2 regions of the Mesorhizobium sp. M0563 genome follow, and region 1 is predicted to be linked to the other one. Evidence: predicted binding sites of a transcription regulator. Region 1 holds the regulator's gene; the other holds the start of a gene.
What was found. The regulator LexA, encoded in region 1, represses DNA repair genes until DNA is damaged. The targets are predictions, from matches to a motif close to TGTTCNNNNTGTGTTCNG.
Positions count from the first base shown of each region.

Region 1 (3,670 bases):
GCCTCGACAAGCTCGATGAACAGATCGGCCAGCGCGATGCTCTTCTTGCGCACCGCCGTCATGTCGACATCGTTCCAGATGTCGAGCGCGCCCTTCAGCGTGCGCATAGACAGGACCGGCTGGGTGCCGCACAGAAACCGGCGGATGCCGGTGCCGGCCGCATAGCCTGGCTCGAAGGCGAAGGGCCGTGCATGGCCCCACCAGCCGGTGAGCGGCTGCTGGATGTCGGCAAGATGCCGCTCAGCCGCATAGATGAAGGCAGGCGCGCCCGGTCCGCCATTCAGATATTTGTAGGTGCAGCCAACGGCAAAATCGGCGTTTGCCGTGTCGAGCTCGACTGGCATCGCACCGGCGGTGTGGCAGAGATCCCAGACGATCATCGCCCCGGCTTCCTGGGCCCTGCGCGTCAGCGCCGGCATGTCGCGCAGTTCGCCCGACTTGTAGTTGACGTGGTTGACCAGCACCACGGCGGTGCGTTCGTCGATCAGCTCTTCGATGCTCGGCGCGTCGACCCCCGAGAGGCGCAGCAGCGTATCTTTTCGCGTCGAAACCACACCCTCAGCCATGTAGAGGTCTGTCGGAAAACTGTCGCCCTCGGCGACGATGACCTGCCGCTCCGGCCGCATGGCCATGGCGGCGTGCAGCAGCTTGTAGATGTTGACCGATGTCGTGTCGCAGACCACCGTCTGGCCGGCCGCGGCACCGATCAGGCGCCCGAGCTGGTCGCCAAGTTCGAGCGGCATGTTGAACCAGCCGGCCGTGTTCCAGGCGCGGATGAGATCATGCGCCCATTCTTCGGTCACTGCCTTGCTCAATTCATCGAAAGCGGCACGCGAAGCGGCCCCTAGCGAATTGCCGTCGAGATAGATCACTCCTTGCGGCAGCACAAAGCGGTCGCGCATCGCGCGCAGCGGATCTGCAGCATCCATCGCCCTTATGGCCACGAGATCGGGAATTCCTGTCATGATTTGTCTGCTCCCCAAGATTCACCGCAACGCCGGACACGCATCGACGGCATCCATCGGTCACGAGCGGTTCTCCATTACCTGGTATCGCGCAGCAAGGCTCCACCGGCGACAAGTTGCCTGACCATGCGGTGGAAACCAGGAGCCAAGCCAACCCAAGGTTGGCGTTTTGAGTTCGTTTCGTTCACGGTGCATTGACCAAACCGCACAGTCGATACGGCTTCAATTCCGTGCCCCTTTGCCGGCTGACGGCCGATACCAGTGCCGCCTTCTGGAAACCCAGAGGCCGCAAACGAAAGCAGAATCAAGGCGATGAGGCCCGCGGCGGTGAAAATGCAGCGTCCCGGTTTGGCGAGTGGTATCGTTACCCGAGCCCTAACACATTCATTAAACTTTAAACAGTTGCGGAACACAACTGGAACAGATAGTGTTTGTTCTGGGTTTGTTTTTCTGATTCTGTTGGGGGTCGCTATGCTGACACGCAAACAACACGAACTGCTTATGTTCATCCACGAAAGGCTGAAGGAAAGCGGTATCCCGCCCTCCTTCGACGAGATGAAGGAAGCGCTCGACCTGGCTTCCAAATCGGGAATCCACCGGCTGATTACGGCGCTGGAGGAGCGCGGCTTCATTCGCCGTTTGCCCAACAGGGCCCGTGCGCTGGAGGTGCTGCGCCTGCCCGATTCGATCGCCCCCGGCCTCAATGCGGCACGCAAGTTCTCGCCGAGTGTCATCCAGGGCAGTCTTGGGCAAGGTCCTCGGCAAGGCAAGCCGACATCGTCGCGCGTCCCTGCAGCCGGCAATGACGACGATGTCGTCGCCGCCGTGTCTATCCCGGTGATGGGCCGCATCGCCGCTGGTGTGCCGATCGATGCCATCCAGCACCAGACTCATTCGATCTCGGTGCCGCCGGACATGATCATGGGCGGCGAGCATTATGCGCTCGAGGTCAAAGGCGATTCGATGATCGAGGCTGGCATTTTCGACGGCGACACGGTGATCATCCGCAATGCCGATACGGCGAGCCCCGGTGAGATCGTGGTGGCACTGGTCGACGAGGAAGAAGCGACGCTGAAGCGGTTCCGCCGCAAGGGCGCCTCGATCGCCCTGGAAGCCGCCAATCCGGCCTACGAGACGCGCATCTTCGGACCAGACAGGGTCAAGGTGCAGGGCAAGCTCGTTGGGCTGATCCGCCGCTACTGAGCTGCGCCCTTGGCGCCGGCTTTTGGCTTGTCGGCTCTGCGGTATGGCGGCATGCCCCGCGCCGCGCGTGAAAATTTCCGCTGCACGTGCCAGGGCCGGTATGATTTTTCGACGGCGAAGCGGATTTCGGCGCGTGTTGCCGCTTGTGGATCGAAATAGACGGCCGCACTTCCCGCGCGCGCCAGTTGCCGTTTGGTGACGACGAGGACCAGCCGGTCGTAGTAGCAGGGATTATGGGCGGTGGCGTCGTCGATGACGATCAAGCTGGCAAAGGCGCAGGCTGGCCGTGCAGTATCGCGGTCATTGGCTAGCGCGATGATCGCGCCGGATGGATGCCTGGCAAGGCAGAGACCGTCCGTGCAAATGAACGGCATGCCCGGCGGTAAGTCGGCCGGATCGGCAATGTCGAATTGCGGATCGTTCTTTCCAGGTGTTTCCGGCGCGACGATAGCCTCTGATGTGAGCGCGCGTTTCCAGTTGTCGATGGTGAACTCATTCGGGCGTGCCCGGTTGACCGCGAGTTCACCGCTGCCGATCGGCAGCGCGACGAGCCGTGCGTCCTCCGAGATCAATACATCGGGTACGCGCGTCTGCGTTGTCGTTAGCAAGCCGGCGAGCGCAAAAGGAAGGGCCACGAGCCGCAACCAGGTCGTCGCCATGCTGGCAATGACGAGGGCGATCGTCACCAAAAGGACAGATCTCAGCGAAATCAGCCCGACCGCATCGATCGGCGAGCGCTCGGAGATCCACCCGGACAGGGCGATCATCGCCGTCAGCCCCTTGCCCATCACGTAGAGGAAAGGCCCATCCGCGCCGAACGGCATCGCCAGCGCACTGAGGACGGCGAAGGGCATGACGACCAGTGAGACGATAGGCATGATGGCCAGATTGGCGAACAGGCTGAGCGGCGCCACGCGCTGGAAATGCCATATGGCGAAAAGCGCCGTGGCGCTCCCTGCAATGATCGAGGTCATCGCCAGGCCGCCCATGCCCAGCAGTACCTTTCTAGTGGCAAAGCGTAGCGGCGACCGCCGGGGCGGCGGCGTGGTGGCCCCGCCGGCGCGGTAATCGGACCAGCCTGCATAGGCGCCGACAAGGGCCGCCGTCGCGGCGAAGGACATCTGGAAGCTCGGACCGACCACCTCGTGCGGCGACACCAGAATGACCGCGATGGCCGAGATCGCCAGGTTGCGCATGGTGAGCGCGGCCCGGTCGAACAGCACGGCGATAAGCATCACCGCCAACATGATGAAGCTGCGTTCGGCCGCCACCACAATGCCGGAAAAGACGAGGTAGGCCGCAATCGAAAAAAGCGCGGCGGCCGCCGCGTATTTCTTGACCGGCCGTCGCGATGAGAAATCGGGAAACAGCGCAAAGGCGCCGCGCAGCAGCGCCATAATGGTGCCGGCGACCAACGCCATATGCAGCCCCGAGATGGAGATGATGTGGTAGATGCCGGTACGCCGCATCGCTTCGTTGATCTCCTCGGGAATGCCGGCGCG
Region 1 is NZ_JAMYQV010000007.1:119,548-123,217, reverse strand. It holds gene kynU (kynureninase) at 1-965, opposite strand, end outside; gene lexA (transcriptional repressor LexA) at 1,437-2,168, shown strand; gene NKI50_RS12090 (ComEC/Rec2 family competence protein) at 2,162-3,670, opposite strand, start outside.

Region 2 (3,670 bases), on a different contig from region 1:
AATGGACATGCTGGACGAAGCGGCTGAGAAGCCGAAGGACGACGCCGACGTCAGGGTCGGCCGGCGCGTGCGGGCGCTAAGGCTGGAGCGTAATCTCTCGCTGGCCGAACTTGCAGCCAAAGCCGGCGTCTCGATCGGAGCGCTGAGCCAGATCGAGCGCGGCATGTCGTCATTGCGGGTCCGAGTGATCTGGCCGCTCGCCGCCGCCCTCGACATCGAGCCGTCCGCGCTGATCGCCGACGGCAACGACGCCGGCAACGATCTTTATTGTGTGCGCGCCAACAGCCGGCGGCAGATCCCGGTCAAGTCGGAAGGCATTGCCAAGGCACTGCTGTCGCCGCCGGCCGCTACGCTGACCGGCATGCTGGTGACGGTGGAGGCCGGTGGCGGCACCGCCGAAGCCTACGCCCATGCAGGCCATGAATTCGGGTTCGTCCTTTCGGGCGAGGTCGAGCTGGTGGTCGATTCGACCAGATACGGCCTGAAGGCCGGCGACAGCTTCGCCTTCAAGAGCACCTTGCTGCATGCCTTCCGCAATCCGGGCAGCGAGCGCTGCCAGATCCTGTGGGTCAACACGACCAAACCGTCCGAGGTTCGCGATGGCGCCTGATCCGCTCGTCCGGCTGGACAAGGTCTCCAAGATATTCCCCGGCAGCATCGTCGGGCTCGATGCCGTCGATCTCGATATTTCGCGCGGCGAGTTCCTGACCCTGCTCGGACCATCCGGCTGCGGCAAGACCACCAGCCTGCGGGTCATCGCCGGCTTCGAAAGCCCGTCGAGCGGCAAGGTTCTGCTCGAAGGCCGCGACATCAGTGCGCTCAGGCCCTTCGACCGTCCGGTCAATACCGTATTCCAGGACTACGCGCTGTTCCCGCACATGAACGTCGCCGAAAATGTCGGCTTCGGCTTGTCGCTGCGCAAGCTCTCCGGTGCCGAACAGGCGAAGCGCGTCGGCGCAGCGCTCGACATGGTCGGCCTTGCTGAAAAGCTCGGCGCCCGCGTGTCCGAATTGTCGGGTGGCCAGCGCCAGCGCGTCGCGCTTGCCCGCGCCATCGTCTGCGAACCGCGCGTGCTGCTGCTCGACGAGCCGCTGTCGGCGCTCGATGCGCATCTGCGCGAACAGATGCAGGTCGAATTGAAGCGACTGCAGTCGCGCCTCGGCACCACTTTCGTCATGGTCACGCACGACCAGACCGAGGCGCTGTCGATCTCTGATCGCATCGTCGTCATGAACAAAGGCCGCATCGAGCAGATTGCGCCGCCGGCGACCCTCTACGACCGGCCCGCCACCAAATTCGTTGCCAGCTTCATCGGCACGATGAACCTTCTGCAGTCGCGCTTCGTCGGCCGTGACGGCGAGCGCTTGCGGTTCGCCGCCGGCGCCCTGCCGCTGGAAGCGGTTTCGGAGACGGGCGAACTGCCTGGCGAGGGCACGGTGCGCACCATCGGCGTGCGTCCGGAGGACCTTTTGGCGACGACAGAGGCCGCGGCCGGTACTGCACCGGTGCGGGTGAACAGCATCGTCTTTCACGGCCGCACCTTGCGCCTTCATGCAGAGCTGGGGCAGGGGACACAGGTGGTGATCGACGCGCCGCGCCGGGCGGAGGGTTTTCAATTCAGCGTCGGCGACGTGGCGCATATCAGCCTGCGCCGTGGCGCCAACTGCCCTATGCTGTCCAGCTAGGCAACGGCCGCGAATACGCCGACCGGGCGATCCACGATTTCCTCGAGATCAAGGGCATCATCGGCTACGGCGCCTGAGCCATCAACATACGGCCGACCGAAATGTGGTTGCGAGCATTGATGCTGCCAGCACCAGCGCTCGTATCATTTCCGTTTGATTTGTTCCCTTTTTGTTCTATTCTGCTTGGCTGGGCGGGAATGGCTTTGAGAGGAGCAATGAACATGAATGAGCTGCCCGCATTCAGGATCACCGAAAACGGCCAAGCCGTGTTCAACTGGCAGGAGCTGGATCGGCGCTGGAATGACCGGCTGTTCTTCGCCATTCTTCTTGAAAGTACGATCGCCGTGCCGCTTGCACGCCGGGCCGCCGTCTGGCGGCGAGAATCGGGATTGCGAGGGCAAGCGTTTCCGGCAGAACGCCTGCACATCTCGCTTGTTGGGCTCGGCGATTATGATGGACTGCCGGAGGAATTGGTCAAAATCGCCCGCCACGTCGCCTCGATGGTCCAGGCGAAACCGTTTGAGGTGTCGTTCGATCGGTTGTCGGCTTTCGGCGGCGGTGCGTTGGTGCTGCGTGGCAGCGACGGCGTCCCGCCGCTGCAAGCGTTCTGGCGCAATCTTACCGCCCTGATCGCCGACAGCCCGCTGAAGCCCTTTGTGGGGAGCTCCTTTGAACCTCATGTTAGATTGCTTCGTGACAAATTGCGGGTTCAAAGGGTTCGAGAACGGGCGATCGAACCGATCAGCTGGACCGTACGTGACTTTGTGCTCATCCGCAGTCTGATCCGGCAAGGCCGGTACGAAGAGCTCGGGCGCTGGCGGTTGAACGGCCACGACGATTCCGTGGCCGCAATGTGAGCCAAGCCAGGGTCCCCTCAGATCGTCTTGACGTAGCCCGCCAACTGATCCGCCACCGTGCCCCAGCCGTCGTAAAAGCCCATCTCCTCGTGGCTGTTGCGCGTGGCTTCGTCGCGGTGGATAGCGGTCGCGGTGTAGCGCGTCGCCTCGCCCTGCGATTGCAGCGATATGACCGCTGTGATGAATGGGTCGCCTGACGGCCGGTAGCCGGGCAGCAGCGCATCGGTCCACACCAGCCGCTCGTTCTGAACAATCTCGAGGTAGCAGCAACGCCTGTCGTTGACCTCCTTGCCGTCGGGCGACTGCATGCGGGTGCGGAACAGACCGCCGGGCCGCAGGTCGATCTCGCAATCGGTGATGATCCACGGCTTCGGCGTGAACCATTGGCGGACATGCTCGGGCCTCGTCAGGGCCGTCCACAGCAGTTCTCGCGGCGCCTCGATCGTCCGTTCGAGCACGAGGTCGAGCTTCGGATCGGGTTGGAACAACGGGGCCATATTCATCTGTCTTTCTCCTTGAGTTTCAGCACGTAGTCGTCGAACTGGCCGAGACGGCGCTCCCACAGCGCCCGCTGGTCGGCCAACCAGTTTTCCGCGAGCTTCAACGGCTCCGGCGCGAGCCGGTAGGTCCTGACGCGGCCTGCCTTCTCCGAATGCACCAGCCCGCAGCCTTCCAAAACCCGGAGATGCTCGATGAAGGATGGCAGGGCCATCTCGAACGGCTGCGCAAGCTCGCTGACCGAGGCGGGACTTCGGTTCAGTCGCTCGACCACGCGTCGCCGGGTCGGATCGGCGAGCGCCCGGAAAATGCCGTTGATCGGCGGGGGGCTTTCGGTCTGCAGGCTCGTCATGGTCATTTCCTTGCCTCGGCCATTCCGCGTGACCAGAGTTGGCTTAGAAAACACTTAGGGAAAGTCCTTACTATTGGCAAGCCCCAAAATCGCGGAGCCCGGCGAGGCCGCTGGAAAAGTGAGAGGCGCGGTTTTAGGGTGCCGTCAGCTTCGACTGGTCCGAGGACGCGTTTTGACGATCACCATGTACGGCATCACCAATTGCGATACGGTCAAGAAGGCGCGTTCCTGGCTGGCGAGCCACGATGTTGCCTATCGCTTTCACGACTACAGGGCAG
Region 2 is NZ_JAMYQV010000003.1:66,256-69,925, reverse strand. It holds gene NKI50_RS05675 (cupin domain-containing protein) at 2-610, shown strand; gene NKI50_RS05670 (ABC transporter ATP-binding protein) at 600-1,685, shown strand; gene NKI50_RS05665 (2'-5' RNA ligase family protein) at 1,907-2,542, shown strand; gene NKI50_RS05660 (SRPBCC family protein) at 2,560-3,039, opposite strand; gene NKI50_RS05655 (ArsR/SmtB family transcription factor) at 3,042-3,392, opposite strand; gene NKI50_RS05650 (ArsC family reductase) at 3,565-3,670, shown strand, end outside.
Region 2: NKI50_RS05665 (2'-5' RNA ligase family protein) is a predicted target of LexA. The motif match lies at 1,845-1,862, and genes of this name have one in related genera.